2 regions of the Streptomyces sp. NPDC048461 genome follow, and region 2 is predicted to be linked to the other one. Evidence: riboswitches for the same ligand, from Rfam matches in the RefSeq annotation. Region 2 holds a riboswitch; the other holds the start of a gene.
What was found. Region 2 has a riboswitch for glycine ahead of gcvT (glycine cleavage system aminomethyltransferase GcvT). Riboswitches for the same ligand answer to the same signal wherever they lie in the genome.

Region 1: it holds a riboswitch for glycine, as region 2 does, so the genes downstream of both, gcvP (aminomethyl-transferring glycine dehydrogenase) here and gcvT (glycine cleavage system aminomethyltransferase GcvT) in region 2, are expected to answer to the same signal.

Annotation. Positions count from the first base shown of each region.
Region 1 is NZ_JBVJGW010000014.1:225,342-233,284, forward strand. It holds gene gcvP (aminomethyl-transferring glycine dehydrogenase) at 1-2,403, opposite strand, end outside; glycine riboswitch at 2,464-2,599, opposite strand; glycine riboswitch at 2,600-2,698, opposite strand; gene ACZ6S8_RS24525 (PRC-barrel domain-containing protein) at 2,811-3,203, shown strand; gene ACZ6S8_RS24530 (DNA polymerase IV) at 3,237-4,697, opposite strand; gene ACZ6S8_RS24535 (MerR family transcriptional regulator) at 4,839-5,477, opposite strand; gene ACZ6S8_RS24540 (bifunctional nuclease family protein) at 5,659-6,132, opposite strand; gene ftsR (transcriptional regulator FtsR) at 6,188-6,955, opposite strand; gene ACZ6S8_RS24550 (FHA domain-containing protein) at 6,996-7,940, opposite strand.
Region 2 is NZ_JBVJGW010000001.1:427,772-435,714, reverse strand. It holds gene ACZ6S8_RS01920 (ABC transporter substrate-binding protein) at 1-903, opposite strand, end outside; gene ACZ6S8_RS01915 (ABC transporter permease) at 978-1,973, opposite strand; gene ACZ6S8_RS01910 (enhanced serine sensitivity protein SseB C-terminal domain-containing protein) at 2,430-3,170, opposite strand; gene ACZ6S8_RS01905 (enhanced serine sensitivity protein SseB) at 3,254-3,988, opposite strand; gene ACZ6S8_RS01900 (AAA family ATPase) at 4,107-4,790, opposite strand; glycine riboswitch at 4,972-5,075, shown strand; gene gcvT (glycine cleavage system aminomethyltransferase GcvT) at 5,269-6,384, shown strand; gene gcvH (glycine cleavage system protein GcvH) at 6,486-6,869, shown strand; gene glyA (serine hydroxymethyltransferase) at 6,887-7,943, shown strand, end outside.

The sequences.
Region 1 (7,943 bases), on a different contig from region 2:
GTAGTGCGGCTCCAGGCGCTTGGCGATGTAGTTGGCACCGAGCACCGCCACCTGGGTGGCGCGCTTGAGGCCCTCGCCGCCCATCAGGCGCACGTACGACCACGAGATCGGCAGGATGCCCGCGGAGCCCCACGGCGCGGCGGAGATCGGGCCGACGCCCGTCTCGGGGCCGGCGGTCGGCTGCAGCGGGTGGTTCGGCAGGTACGGGGCCAGGTGCGCCCGGACACCGACCGGGCCGACGCCCGGACCGCCGCCGCCGTGCGGGATGCAGAAGGTCTTGTGCAGGTTCAGGTGCGAGACGTCGCCGCCGAAGTGACCCGGCTTGGCCAGGCCCACCAGGGCGTTGAGGTTCGCGCCGTCCACGTAGACCTGGCCACCGGCGTCGTGCACCTGGGCGCAGATGTCGGCGACGTGCTCCTCGAACACACCGTGCGTGGAGGGGTAGGTGATCATCAGTACGGCGAGCTCGTCGCGGTACTGCTCGATCTTCGCCCGCAGGTCCGCCGCGTCGACCTCGCCGTCGTCGGCCGTCTTGACGACGACGACCTTCATGCCGGCCATCACGGCGCTGGCGGCGTTCGTGCCGTGCGCGGAGGACGGGATGAGGCAGATGGTGCGCTGCTCGTCGCCGTTGGCGCGGTGGTAGGCGCGCACGGCCAGCAGACCGGCCAGCTCACCCTGCGAGCCCGCGTTGGGCTGAATGGAGACCTTGTCGTAGCCGGTGACCTCGCAGAGACGTTCCTCCAGCTCGGTGATGAGCGTGAGGTACCCCTCGGCCTGCTCCACCGGGGCGAACGGGTGCACCTGGCCGAACTCGGGCCAGGTGACGGCCTCCATCTCGGTGGTGGCGTTGAGCTTCATGGTGCAGGAGCCCAGCGGGATCATGCCGCGGTCCAGCGCGTAGTCCTTGTCCGAGAGCTTGCGCAGGTAGCGCAGCATCGCGGTCTCGGAGCGGTGCTGGTGGAAGACCGGGTGCGTGAGGACCTCGTCCGAGCGCAGCAGGGCCTCGGGCAGTGCGTCGGCCGTGGTCGCGTCGAGCGCCTCGATGTCGGCGCTGACGCCGAAGGCGGCCCAGACGGCCTCGACGTCGGCGCGCAGGGTGGTCTCGTCGCAGGAGAGGGAGACGAGGTCCGCGTCGACGCGGTACAGGTTGACCCCGCCCTCGCGGGCGGCGGCGACGACCTCGTCGGCCCGGCCGGGAACCCGCGCGGTGAGGGTGTCGAAGTACGAGCCGTGGACGATCTCGACCCCGCCGGCCCGCAGGCCCGCGGCGAGGAGGGCGGCGTAGCGGTGCGTCCGGCGGGCGATCGTCCGCAGGCCGTCCGGGCCGTGGTAGACGGCGTACATGGCGGCCATGACGGCGAGCAGCACCTGCGCGGTACAGATGTTGCTGGTGGCCTTCTCGCGGCGGATGTGCTGCTCGCGGGTCTGCAGGGCCAGGCGGTACGCCTTGTTGCCGTCCGCGTCCACGGAGACGCCGACGAGGCGGCCCGGGAGCGAGCGGGCGTGCTTGGCCTGGACGGCCATGTAGCCGGCGTGCGGTCCGCCGAAGCCCATCGGGACGCCGAAGCGCTGGGTGGTGCCGACCGCGATGTCCGCGCCCAGCTCGCCCGGCGAGGTCAGCAGGGTCAGGGCGAGCAGGTCGGCCGAGACGGTGACGACGGCGCCGAGCCCGTGCGCCTGGTCGATGACCGGCTTGATGTCGCGGACGGCGCCGGAGGCACCCGGGTACTGGAGCAGCACGCCGAACACGCCGCGCTCGGCGATCTCGGCCGGGATGCCGTCGGAGAGGTCGGCGACGACGATCTCCACGCCCGTGGGCTCGGCGCGGGTCTCGATCACGGCGATGGTCTGCGGCAGCGCGTCGGCGTCGATCAGGAAGACGCCGCCCTTGACCTTGCCGACGCGGCGGGCCAGGGACATGGCCTCGGCGGCCGCCGTGCCCTCGTCGAGCAGCGAGGCGCCCGAGGTCGGCAGACCGGTCAGGTCGGCGACGACGGTCTGGAAGTTCAGCAGCGCCTCCAGACGGCCCTGCGAGATCTCCGGCTGGTACGGGGTGTACGCCGTGTACCAGGCCGGGTTCTCCATGACGTTGCGAAGGATCACCGGCGGCGTGAAGGTCCCGTAGTAGCCGAGACCGATCATGGGGGTGAGGACCTGGTTGCGGTCGGCGAGCGACCGCAGCTCGGCCAGCACCTCGGCCTCGGTCCGCGCCTCGGGCAGGTTCAGCGCTTCGGCGGTCTTGATCACATCCGGTACCGCGGCGGCGGTCAGTTCGTCCAGGGAGCCGTAGCCCACCTGGGCGAGCATCTTCGCCTGCGCCCCGGCGTCCGGGCCGATGTGGCGCTGCTCGAAGGGGATGCCTCGCTCAAGCTGGGAGAGCGGAATGCGGTTGGCGGTCATGTACGGAGGCCTCCTGGTCGTATGACCTGCGAGGGGCACCACGGCGCGGGCACCCGGACGGCCTCCCCCTCTGTCATCTCAACCTGAGAGTTTCACCGGAGTCGTGGGGATCGCCCTCGAGCTCCGGCTTTCACCGTCGGTGAGGAGAGGGACCGGCACTGCGCGCCCGGTTCCCGCTCCTGCTTTCCAGAGTGGCCTCGTCCGTGCGGTACGTATGCCTGAGAGATTCCGGGGAGGATTTGCTCCTTCGGCGCCTCCGGCGAGCTCATTCGGAGGACTCTCCCGCACAGGGTCGACAGCCGCCACCCAGCCTACCAGCGCCGTTCCGGGGCCTCCCCGAGTGGCCTCGACTCCCAATATGCACTTCTGTAGTCATTACGGAGGAGTTGCGACCAAGTGGAGGGACCGTGCAGACCGACATCGATCCGCGCAGCCTGATCGGCCGCAAGGCGTTCGACCGGAACGGCAGCAAGATCGGCACCATCGACGAGGTCTACCTCGACGACGCCACCGGCGTCCCGGAATGGGCCGCCGTACGGACGGGCCTGTTCAGCCGGGACGCCTTCGTCCCGCTGGAGCCGAGCGAGCTGGTCGGGGACGCCCTGCGCGTCCCGTTCGACCGCTCCCTGATCAAGGACGCCCCCGACTTCGGCGTCGGCCGCCACCTCTCCCCCGAACAGGAGCTGCAGCTCTACCACCACTACGGCCTGGACGTGACCCTCCCCTCCGAGTTCCACCAGGCGCCCCCGCCCCCGGAGCAGCCGCGCGACTTCGGCCGGCTGGCGGGCGACGACGGCTGACCGCCGCCCCTCCCCGGCCGGCCCGGGCGCCCCTCAGGCCCTGCCCGGCCCCTCCTCCACCGGCTCCCCCACCAGCGGCAGCGGATCGGCCGCCTCCAGCTCGGGATCGTCCACCCGGAAGGTGCGCACCCGGCCGGGGGCCGACCCGGGCCGCTCGAACCGTACGGTCACCCGCCCGACCCCGCTGCCCTGCACCCACCCCGGCCCGTGGACGGCGTGCCGTACGTCGTTCCCGGGCGCCCAGCGCCGCTCGGCGGCGGCCTCCGCCTCCCCCGGCGGCCCGGGCGGGACGGCCGGCCCGGCGTTCCCCGAGGCAGGCGCCTCCGGCGCGGCGGCGCCGGCCTCCGACGGCCCCGCCGAACCCTCCGCCGCCCCGTCGGGCGGGTCCCCGGCCCGCCCGTCCCCCTCGGCGGCGAGCGTCGCGGCGGCCTGGGCGAACAGGTCCTCCTGCGTGTAGTCCGCCAGCCCCGTGACCCCCACCCCGAGCAGCCGCACCCCGCCCGTGGTGTCCACGCCCTCCAGCAGCCGCGCCGCGGCCTCCCGCACCACCCCGGGGTCGTCGGTGGGCCCGCGCAGCGTCTCCGAGCGCGTGAGGGTCGAGAAGTCGAACCGGCGCACCTTCAGCACGATCGTGCGGCCCGAGTGCCGGGACTCCCGGAGCCTGCGCACGCACCGGTCCGCGAGCCGCTGCACCTCGGTGCGGATGCGGACCCGGTCGTGCAGGTCCACGTCGAAGGTGTCCTCGACCGACACCGATTTCGCGTCCCGCTCGGCGACCACCGGCCGGTCGTCCAGCCCCAGGGCCATCCGGTGGAGGCCGGCGCCGTGCGCGCGCCCGACCATCCGCACCAGCTCGTCCTCCCCGGCCTCCGCCAGTTCGCCCACAGTGGTGATCCCGGCCCGGCGCAGGTGTTCCCCGGTCGCCGGGCCCACCCCGGGCAGGGTCCGTACGGACATCGGCGCGAGCAGCTCCCGCTCGGTCCCCGGCTCGATCAGCAACAGCCCGGCCGGCTTGGCCTCCTCGGACGCCACCTTGGCCAGCATCTTCGATCCGGCCAGTCCCACCGACCCGCTCAGGCTCGTGGCCGCCCTGATGTCCGCGCGCAGCCGCTCGCCCGTCTCCCGGGCGCTGCGGGCGTCGAAGGCGACGCCGCCCGCCTCCAGGTCCACGAACGCCTCGTCCAGGCTCAGCGGCTCCACCAGCGGCGACAGCTCCCGCAGCAGGGCCATGACCACGTCGCTGACCTCGCGGTAGAGGCTGAAGCGCGGGACCAGGCAGGCACCGTTCGGGCAGAGCCGCCGGGCCTGCGCCATCGGCATGGCCGAGTGCACCCCGAAGCGCCGCGCCTCGTACGAGGCGGTGGCGACGACCCCGCGCGGACCGAGCCCTCCGACGATCACGGCCTTGCCCCGCAGGCTCGGCTTCGACGCCTGCTCCACGGAGGCGTAGAAGGCATCCATGTCCAGGTGCAGGATGGTTGGCGCGGCTCTCACGCCCCCGATGCTGCCCTACGCCTCTGACAATCCCGGGAACCGGTTCCGGGGCGCCCGCGGCCGGGCCGCAACGGCCGGCGGGCGCGGAGCCCCCTCAGGGCCCCGCGCCCGCCGGAACGGCCGTACGTGCTCAGGCCGGGCTCACACGGCCCGGTTGCGGCGGGCCGCCAGCTCGTCCGCCGGGTGGTGGCCGACGACGGTCTCGCCCGTGGCCACCCGCTCCCCGTGCAGCTGCCCCAGCGCACTCTCCACGTCCCGCCACACGACGCCCACGGCGATGCCGAAGACGCCCTGACCGCCCTGGAGCAGGCTCACGACCTGGTCCGGCGAGGTGCACTCGTACACGGAGGCGCCGTCGCTCATGAGCGTCGTCCGCTCCAGGTCCGCGAATTGGGGGTCCCGCAGGTGCTGTACGGCCGTGCGGATGTTCTGGAGCGCCACACCGGTGTCCAGCAGGCGCTTCACGATCTTGAGGACCACCACGTCCCGGAAGCTGTACAGCCGCTGCGTGCCCGACCCGTAGGCGGCCCGCACGCTGGGCTCCACCAGCCCGGTCCGGGCCCAGTAGTCGAGCTGCCGGTAGGTGATCCCGGCCGCGGCGCACGCCGTGGGCCCGCGGTAGCCGACCTCCTCGGGCACCGGGGCGTCGCCCACCGGTGCGACCGGCGTGGACTCCGGCTGACGTCGCGCGGACCCCACCGTGCTGCCGTAAAGCGGGTACGGTCCGCCGTCACTCCGTACGGGGATGCCCCCGGTCGTACCGTCGCCCGTGATCCTCACGCCGACCCTCCGTCCTTGACCTGCCCACCTTGAAGGTAGGCAGTCACCAGGGGTGCGTCAACGATCGCCACACTCGGCACGCCGAGTGATAATCACCCTGAGAGTGGTTTCCCGTATCCGATTGCCGGGAAGGGCTCATCGAATGGGCCGGCACTTCCCCGTGGACGACGCGGCCTGCGCCCTACTGCGGGCCGGTGCCGAAGTCCTCGGGCGAGATCTGGTCGAGGAACTCGCGGAACTTCTCCACCTCGTCCTCCTGCTCGTCGGGAATGGCGATTCCGGCGTCGTCGAGCACGCCGTCACTGCCGTAGATCGGCGTCCCCGTCCGCAGGGCCAGCGCTATGGCGTCGGACGGCCTCGCGCTCACCTCGACCCCGCTGGCGAAGACGAGCTCCGCGTAGAAGACGCCCTCCCGCAGATCCGTGATCCGGACCTCGGTGAGCTCCTCGCCGACCGCTTCCAGCACGTCCTTGAACAGGTCGTGCGTCAGCGGCCGGGCAGGGGCCATGCCCTGCTGCGCGAAGGCAATGGCGGTCGCCTCCCCTGGACCGATCCAGATGGGGAGGTACCGATCGCCTCCCACTTCACGCAGGAGCACGATCGGTTGGTTGGAGGGCATTTCCACCCGGACACCCACAACGTCGAGCTCGTTCACACAGTAACCCTAGGACCTGCCCAGCCGGTTTGGGTAGTCGGGCCCCCCTCGGTCCCTACAGGCGGACCCCGAGAGCGGTCTGAACGAGCGCCTCGTGGAGCCGTACGGACAGCCCCGCGAGCTCCTTCAGCGTGGCCTCCGCGTGCGCCCGGGTCTGCGGGTTGCGGTGCCGGCGCAACGGTGCCACCACCTGTTCGACGAGCCCCGCCTCGCGGTCCGCGGCGGCCTTCATGGCACGCAGGTGGCGCGGCTCCAGCCCGAACCGGCCCAGATCGGCCACCAGACGGGCCACGGTGACGGCCTCGGCGTCGAATCCGCCGCCCGGGGCCTCGGCCAGCAGCCCGTACGACTCCCACTCGACGAGCTGCACCTCGTCCACGTCGGCGGCAGCGAGCAGTTCCGCCCGGCCGATGCGCGGCGCCGTGGGCCGTTCGCGGCCGACTTCTCCGTAGACGACCGCCGGACTTCCGGGCTCGGCCGCGTCGCCGGGCTCGCGGTGCGCCGTCGGCGCCGGGATGCGGATCTGCTCCCCGCGTGCAAGGGCGTCGAGCTGGTCGCGGATGACCTTCAGGGGCAGGTAGTGGTCGCGCTGCAGCCGCAGGATGTGGGCGAGGCGCTCCACGTCCCCGGAGCTGAACTTTCGGTACCCGGACGGAGTGCGCGTCGGCTCGACCAGGCCCTCCGCCTCCAGGAAGCGGATCTTCGAGATCGTGACTTCGGGGAACTCGTCACGCAGCGTGGAGAGCACCGTGCCGATGCTCACCAGCCGCCCGGCCGAGGCGGCGGTGCCGTTTCCGGCACCGCCTGTCGGGGTGCGCAACATGGGACCTTTCCTGAACCCCCGGACGCGGTCCGGGGAAGGGTCAGATGCCCCGCAGGCTTGCGTAGAAAACCACCCGGTACTTGCCGATCTGCACCTCGTCGCCGTTCTGCAGGGCGACGGACTCGATCGGTTCCCGGTTCACGTACGTGCCGTTGAGGCTGCCGACGTCGGCCACGGTGAACCCGCCGTCCTGGCTCCTGCGGAACTCGACATGGCGCCGGGAGACGGTGACGTCGTCCAGGAAGATGTCGCTCTGCGGGTGCCGGCCGGCCGTGGTCAGTTCGCCGTCCAGCAGGAAGCGGCTGCCGGAGTTGGGACCGCGCCGAACGATGAGCAGGGCGGAACCGGGCGGCAGGGCCTCCACCGCGGCCTGGGCCTCGGGGGACAGCGAGGACGACACGTGCGTTTGGCCCGACACCTCGGCCTCGTAGGCCTCCAGGCCCGAGATCGAGATGGTGGACGTGGTCTCCGAGGCGCGCTCCGGCGTCAGACCCGCCCGCAGCGGCGCCCCGCAGTTGGAGCAGAAGCGGCTGGCCGCATCGCTGCGGTGCCCGCACCTGCTGCAAACCTGCTCGGCCGACATGGACGGCTCCTCGCGCCGCGGCTGCCCCGCGGAGGCACTGGTGGCATACGGGTCGGGGGCAAACCCTCCACCCGCACTTGAGGTTGATGGTTCACCGAAACCTATGCGTCCGGTACCAGCGGGGTCAACAGCCGACGCGCCGTACGCGCCCGAATTGTCCCTCGCCCCGCCGACCTCGTCACGGAAGAGCGGACGGTCGCCCTGTCCCTCTGCGTCACCGTGCCCGGCGCGATGGCGCGCCGAGCCGCCTTCCTCGCGGTTCTTCTTGCCGAACAACTTCTCAAACAACTTCACGGGCGATTCCCCTTGACCGAAACAGACCCGCCCGTGGGGCAGGACGAACTCCGAATGCACACACCTGCCGACCCGGACATACTCACAACGTCCGTAACCACCAGACAGTTT
Region 2 (7,943 bases):
GTCGAACTCGCCGTTCATCAGGCGCTTGTCCATGTCGTCCGCGTTCGCCATGAACGTGACCGAGATGGAGTCCGGGAGCGCCTTGCGGATGGTGTCCGACTCGGGCTTCCAGTTCGTGTTGCGCGAGAGCTTCATGCTCTTGTTGGGCTCGTACGAGTCGATCTTGTACGGGCCGTTCGAGAAGGGCTTCAGGCCGTACTTGGCCGCGGTGTCCTTCTCCTGCTTGACCGGGCTCGCCGCCGGCATGGCCAGCATCTGCTCGAAGTCGCCGTTGGGCTGCGGGAGCTTGAAGATGATGGTCTTCGCGTCCGGGGTCTCGATCGCCTTGAGGCCGAGCTTGTCCGGAGCGGTGTCCTTGTACGGGCCCGGGTACTCGGTCTTCGGGTCGAGGACCTGCATCAGGTAGACCGGGCCGCCGGAGATGACGTCCTGGGCCCAGGTGCGCTCGATGCCGTACTTCACGTCCTGGGCGGTGACGGGCGTGCCGTCCTCCCAGGTCACGTTGTCCTTGAGGGTGTACTTGTACGTCTTGCCGCCGTCGCTGATCTCGGCCTTCGCGGTGGCGAGGTCGGGCTCCAGCGCGGTGCTCTGCTCGCCCGGCGCCGCCTTGTAGCTGACCAGCTGGCGGGCGTAGTAGCGGGAGAAGTCCCACATGAAGCCGTAGTAACCGCGCTGCGGGTCCCACGAGTCGGCTTCCTGGGTGCCGACGAACTTGAGCTCGCCGCCCTTCTTGTCCGACGCGTTGGCGATCTTGCCTATGCCCGCGTTGAAGCCGGCGCCGCCGGCGGACTTGTCGTCCGTCGTCTTGTCGTTGCCGCCACAGGCGGTCGCGGTCAGCATGACCGCGAGCACGACGGCCGTGCCGGTGGCAAGCCTGCGCTTCGACGTGCGATGGGTAGTCACGATGCTCGCAACCCTCCGTTGTAGTTCCGGTGTACGTACGGCTCGAAGCCGGTTCCTGGTTTGCCCTGCGGTGGCTAGCGGGAGCCCTTCGGGTCGAGGGCGTCACGGACGCCGTCGCCGAAGAGGTTGAAGGCCAGCACGGTGATGAAGATCGCCACACCGGGGAAGATCATGAAGAGCGGATCGTCCTCGTAGGTCCGCACGGCCGTGGAGAGGGTCTCTCCCCAGGACGGCGTGGGCGGCTTGACGCCGACTCCGAGGAAGCTGAGGGCCGCCTCGGTCAGCACGTTGGTGGGGATCATCAGCGTCGAGTAGACGGTGATGGGCGCCACCAGGTTCGGAAGCAGTTCGCGGAAGAGGATGTACATGCGGCCCGCGCCGAGGCTGCGCGCGGCTTCGACGTACTCCCGTTCGCGCAGCGACAGGGTCTGCCCGCGGACGATGCGGCCGATGTACGGCCAGCCGAAGAAGCCGATGACCAGCACCAGCACGGCGATGCGCAGGCCCGAGCCCTCGAAGCCCCAGAGCTTGCTGGGGATGACGGAGATCAGCGCGATGATGAACAGCAGTTGCGGGAAGGCCAGCAGCAGGTCCATGACGCGGCTGACGGCCGCGTCGACCCAGCCGCCGAAGTAGCCCGCGATGATGCCGAAGAAGGTGCCGAGCCCGACCGCCACGAAGGCGGACAGGAAGGCCACGAGCAGCGAGATCCGCGCGCCGTAGACGATCCGGCTGAAGACGTCGCGGCCGTTGACCGGCTCGACGCCCAGCAGGAAGTCCCCGCTCATGCCGCCCCAGTCGCCGGCCGGCAGGCCGAGCAGCGGGTCCAGCATGTCCTCGTGCAGCTCCTCCGGCGGGTGCCCGAGGAGCTTGACGATCAGCGGCGCGAACAGTGCGACGAGGATCAGCAGGAGCACGACGACACCGCCGGCCAGGGCGACCTTGTCACGCTTGAGGCGGATCCACGCGATCTTCCACGGAGAGCGCCCCTCGATCGCCTTCTGCGGGACGTCGGGGGCGGCCACGGCCGCGGGCCCGGCCGCGCTGGTGTCGTGCAGTGGTGCCGTCATCGTGGTGGGGACCCCTCTCGGCCGACGGTGGCCGGCCCATGCCCGCCGCTGTGGCGGCTTGGTTCTATCGGCGTCGCTGATGGTGCGATCGGCACGAAATGCGCCTGAAGTGCACGTGAAGAGCTGGTGCTTGCTGGATTGACCGGCCTTCGGTGGGGGGAGTCTTCAACGGCGTCTGAGCCGCCCGCCAGACCTGCCGGGGATGTGATGCGCAACCGTGATCTGCGCCTACACCTTCCGTTATCCGAACCGCGCGGGCTGTTCAGCGGTGAAAGACCGCCCGTTAGGCGCGGAACGGACATCCGGGCCAACTGCCACTTAGGGCAGCCTTCTTGGGCGGATTCGACGGGAAATGCGAAAGACCGCACCGGCGGACTCCGGTGCGGCCTTCGAGACGGATGTCTCAGTATGCGGATCTCTCGGGACGGGCCCGGGGTGCGGTCGGCGCACCCGGTTTCAGTACGCCGGACCCTGGCCCTCGCGGTCGTAGAACGGCCGGGTCTGCGCCCGCAGCCACATCGCCACCGGGTCGTGCTCGTCGGCCAGCGCGACGGTGCACACCGGGACGCCCTCGGGGACCACGCCCACCGACTGGCGCATCATCTCCCGTACGGATTCCAGCGCGGGCGCGGAGGCGTCGTACAGGTCGAGCCCGACCGCGAGGTACGGCGAGCCCAGCGCGGGCTGCACCCAGGCGCGGCGCAGCGACCGCACGGCGGGCGTGCGGTGGGCGTGCCGGGTCAGCAGCCCGTAGAACTGCGGGAGCTCGATGGCGGGCTCCGACAGCCGCAGCGGGCCGGCCGGCATCCGGTCCAGGCCCGTGGCGATCCGGCGCAGGTCCGCCCAGGGCACGCCGAGCCCGCCGCCCGAGGCGTGCGGGTTGAGCCACAGCCCCCAGCGGTCCGGGTACAGGGCGCGGGCGATGTCCCGGCCCGTGACGACCTCGTAGCCCCGGTTCCAGCCGCTGGCGGCCAGCTCCTGCGGGGAGGTCACGCACGGCGCGTAGCCGAGGCCCTCCACCTCCATGCCGCCGTACTGGGCGTCCGGGGATCCCGGCTGCCCCTGCCACAGCAGCATCCACAGCCGGCCCTCGGAGAGGGCGTGCAGCAGTGACTCGTAGCTCTCATAGCGCCCGGGAGTCACCTGGCGCAGCATGTGCTCGACCTGCCCGGCCGCGGCCGTGCCTGACGCACTCACCCGGTACCCCTTCTTCGTCCGCCCGTCGTCCACGCGTACCCGGGCCGCGCGTGCGGCCGCAGGTGTGACCACCTTAAGCGGCCCTACGGAAGGTAGAAGGGGCGTACGCGCTCACGAATCCAGTCCGTGACCGGGTCCTCGGCGGCGTCCAGGAGGATCAACTGCACCGGCCACGGCGGCGGGACGCGGGTCAGGGCCCGGCCGAGGGCCTCCATCGGGGCGTTCTGCGTCCCGGGGTCCCATCCCACCAGCCGGACACCGATGAACAGCTGTGGCTCCCCGCCCTCGACGCTGGCGAGGCAGCGGTACGCGGCGGTGACCGCCCCGGTCGCCCGGAACTCCTCCGTGGCGGCGGCCAGGAAGTCCACCGGGTCGTCCTGCCAGTCGGGCTCGTACAGCCGGACGCGGCCGCCGGACGCGGGTCCGTCGAGGGGGCTGCGTCCGATGCGGCACAGTTCCGCGACGGCGGGCGGGGGAAGGGGGACGCCGACGGCGCCCTCGGGGTTCACGGCGATGCCGAGCTGCGGGGGCAGGCCGCGGGCGAACTCGACGGCGGGGGCCACGGCGAAGTCCATGGCGGGACCGGCGCAGTAGCGGAACTGCGCCTCGGAGCTGTAGACGGGGACGTAGGCCGCCCCGGCGATGTCCATGGTCGGCAGGGACAGGCTCGCCGCGTCGGGGGCCCCGCCGGCGGGCAGCGGCACCCATACCCGGCTGCGCCCGAGCACCTCGAGGATCCGCGCCCCCGCGTCGGGCTGCCCCAGTGCCGCTCCGAGCACCTGCTCCAGTTCGTTCTCCGGCCAGCCGCTGCCCTGCATGTTCCCCTGCCTCCGTGTGGTGCCACCGCGTCCGGTGCCGAAGGCTATCCGCTGCCGGGGCCCGGGCCGCGCGGGGTCCCGCTGTCCCGGTCCCGGGCGGCGGGCGCCCGCGGCCGGATCAGCCGTGGAACGCGATCCGCGTCACCGCTGCGGCCGAGCGGCGGTCCAGCAGCGTCGCCGAGGCGCAGCCCGCCGGCGGCCGGCCGGCCTCGGCGTCGCGCAGCAGGCGCGCCACCGCGCCCCGGTGCCGGGAGAAGGCGTACGCCGACACGCGCCGCCCGCGGGCCGCCTGCCCGGAGAGGGCCTCCTCGGGGCTGCTGTCCAGGAACAGCAGGTGCAGCTCGCGGCCCCGGCGGCGGGCGGCCGCCGCGAGCAGGCCGCGCACCCAGCTCTGGGTGCCGCAGTCGTGGACGACCACCGAGGCGCCGGAGCGCAGGACGCGCCACAGTCCCCAGTAGTGGGCGGCGCGGACCAGCGGCCGGTAGGCGCCGTACGGGAGGAACCCGGGCATCCGGCGCTCCCAGCGCTCGCGGGTGTCCTGGGAGTCGACGGACCCGCCCTCGGCGGCCGCCCGCTTGATCAGGGTGCTCTTGCCGCCGCCGGGCAGTCCGGACACGACGACGATGTCCCCGGCGGCGAAGGCGAGCCGCTGGGGCCCGCGCACCGCCGGACCGCGCAGGTCCCGTACGGCGCCGGGGCCGGCCGCGTCGGCCGCCCGGCGGACGCGCGGGCCACGCTGCTCCGGCACCGCGTCCACGGTTCCCGTCGTCGTCGCCACTACTCCGAATCTCCGCACAGTGATCGCCTCCCCCGAATCGGGTCGCCAGGACCCTTGCCCACTGAGTGTAAAGAGACGGTAATCCGGGACCGGCGGTTCCGGTCCGGACCTCCGCGAACGCCGCGGTCTTTCGGGCCCGCCCGCCCGATCACGCGCACGGCGTGCAATGATGTGCGCCATCTGGACCAACTGCATACCGGCCGCTTGAATCCGCGCGGGAGAGTCCCGGCACGCCGCAAGGCCGTGCGCGGGCGCCGAAGGAGCAAGAACCTCCCTTGAATCTCTCAGGCCCCGTACCGCGTGGATGAGGCAGATCTGAAAAGCGAGCCGTGCCGCCGCCCGTGAGGCCGGGGTGCGCGCTCCACCCAAGGTGCAAGTCGCGAATCCCGCCGGATCGGAAGATCGGGGGAACTCTCGGCGAACCTCTCAGGTTCCGATGACAGATGGGGAGGAACGTCCTCGTCATGTCATGTCGATGCCCTGGGACCCGGGAGTCACACCCATGAGCTCTGCCCCCCGTCTGACCGCCCTCGATGCGCTGCACCGTTCCCTCGGTGCGACCATGACCGATTTCGCGGGCTGGGACATGCCGCTGCGGTACGCGAGCGAGCGCGACGAGCACAACGCCGTACGCACGAAGGCCGGTCTCTTCGACCTGTCCCACATGGGCGAGATCACCCTGACCGGCCCGGAGGCCGTCAAGGTCCTCGACTACGCGCTGGTCGGCAACATCTCCACCGTCGGCGTCGGCCGCGCCCGCTACACGCACATCTGCCGGGCGGACGGCGGGATCCTCGACGACCTGATCGTCTATCGGCTCGGCGAGACCGAGTTCATGGTCGTCGCCAACGCCTCCAACGCCCAGGTCGTCCTGGACGCGATCACCGAGCGCGCCGCCGGCTTCGACGCCGAGGTCCGCGACGACCGCGACGCGTACGCGCTGCTCGCCGTCCAGGGTCCGCAGTCCCCCGGCATCCTGAAGTCCCTGACCGACGCCGACCTGGACGGGCTGAAGTACTACGCCGGCCTGCCGGGCACCGTCGCGGGCGTGCCCGCGCTGATCGCCCGTACCGGCTACACCGGCGAGGACGGCTTCGAGCTGTTCGTCTCCCCCGAGCACGCCGTGGAGCTGTGGCAGGCCCTCACCAAGGCCGGCGAGGGCGTCGGCCTGGTCCCGGCCGGCCTGTCGTGCCGCGACACGCTGCGCCTGGAGGCGGGCATGCCGCTGTACGGGCACGAGCTGACGACCTCCCTCACCCCGTTCGACGCGGGTCTGGGCCGGGTCGTGAAGTTCGAGAAGGAGGGGGACTTCGTCGGCCGCGCCGCGCTGGAGGCCGCCGCCGAGCGCGCCGCCTCGAACCCGCCGCGCAAGCTGGTCGGCCTGATCGCCGAGGGCCGCCGCGTCCCGCGCGCCGGTTTCCCGGTCGTCGCCGGCGGCGAGGTCATCGGCGAGGTGACCTCGGGCGCCCCGTCCCCGACGCTGGGCAAGCCGATCGCGATGGCGTACGTGGACGCGGCGCACGCCGCGCCCGGCACCTCCGGCGTCGGCGTCGACATTCGCGGTACGCATGAGCCGTACGAGGTCGTGGCCCTGCCGTTCTACAAGCGGCAGAAGTAATCCTTCCTCAGACCTCGGCCGTACGGGCAGCCGTACGGTCCTGTCTCAGTACCCGAGACCGCTGTTCGTTCCCACTCCCCCGCATCCAGGAGAATCAGGCCATGAGCAACCCCCAGCAGCTGCGTTACAGCAAGGAGCACGAGTGGCTGTCGGTCGCCGAGGACGGCGTCTCGACGGTCGGCATCACGGAGTTCGCGGCCAACGCGCTCGGTGACGTCGTCTACGCCCAGCTTCCCGAGGTGGGCGACACGGTGACCGCGGGCGAGACCTGTGGCGAGCTGGAGTCGACCAAGTCGGTCAGCGACCTGTACTCCCCCGTCTCCGGCGAGATCGTCGAGTTCAACCAGGACGTCGTGGACGACCCGGCGCTCGTGAACACGGCCCCGTTCGAGGGCGGCTGGCTGTTCAAGGTGCGCGTCGCGGAGGAGCCGGGCGACCTGCTCTCCGCCGAGGAGTACGCCGCGCTCACCCACTCCGACAACTGACACCCCAGGGGATCTTGATGTCTGTGCTGAACACCCCGCTCCACGAGCTCGACCCGGACGTCGCCGCAGCCGTCGACGCCGAGCTCGTACGCCAGCAGTCGACCCTGGAAATGATCGCGTCGGAGAACTTCGCTCCGGTCGCCGTCATGGAGGCCCAGGGCTCGGTCCTGACCAACAAGTACGCCGAGGGCTACCCGGGCCGCCGCTACTACGGCGGCTGTGAGCACGTCGACGTGATCGAGCAGATCGCGATCGACCGCATCAAGGCGCTGTTCGGCGCCGAGGCCGCGAACGTCCAGCCGCACTCCGGTGCGCAGGCGAACGCCGCCGCGATGTTCGCGCTGATCAAGCCGGGCGACACGATCATGGGCCTGAACCTGGCCCACGGCGGTCACCTGACCCACGGCATGAAGATCAACTTCTCCGGCAAGCTCTACAACGTGGTTCCGTACCACGTCGACGAGACCGGCCAGGTCGACATGGCCGAGGTCGAGCGCCTCGCCAAGGAGTCCAAGCCGCAGCTGATCGTCGCGGGCTGGTCCGCCTACCCGCGCCAGCTGGACTTCGCCGCCTTCCGCCGCATCGCGGACGAGGTCGGCGCGTACCTGATGGTCGACATGGCGCACTTCGCGGGCCTGGTGGCCGCGGGTCTGCACCCGAACCCGGTGCCGCACGCCCACGTCGTGACCACCACCACGCACAAGACCCTGGGCGGTCCGCGCGGCGGTGTCATCCTGTCGACGCAGGAGCTGGCCAAGAAGATCAACTCCGCGGTCTTCCCGGGCCAGCAGGGCGGCCCGCTGGAGCACGTGATCGCGGCCAAGGCCGTCTCCTTCAAGATCGCGGCCTCGGAGGGCTTCAAGGAGCGCCAGGTCCGCACCCTGGAGGGCGCGAAGATCATCGCCGAGCGCCTGGTGCAGCCCGACGTCACCGAGGTCGGCGTGTCCGTCCTCTCCGGCGGTACGGACGTCCACCTGGTCCTGGTCGACCTGCGCAACTCCGAGCTGGACGGCCAGCAGGCCGAGGACCGGCTCCACGAGATCGGCATCACGGTCAACCGGAACGCCATCCCGA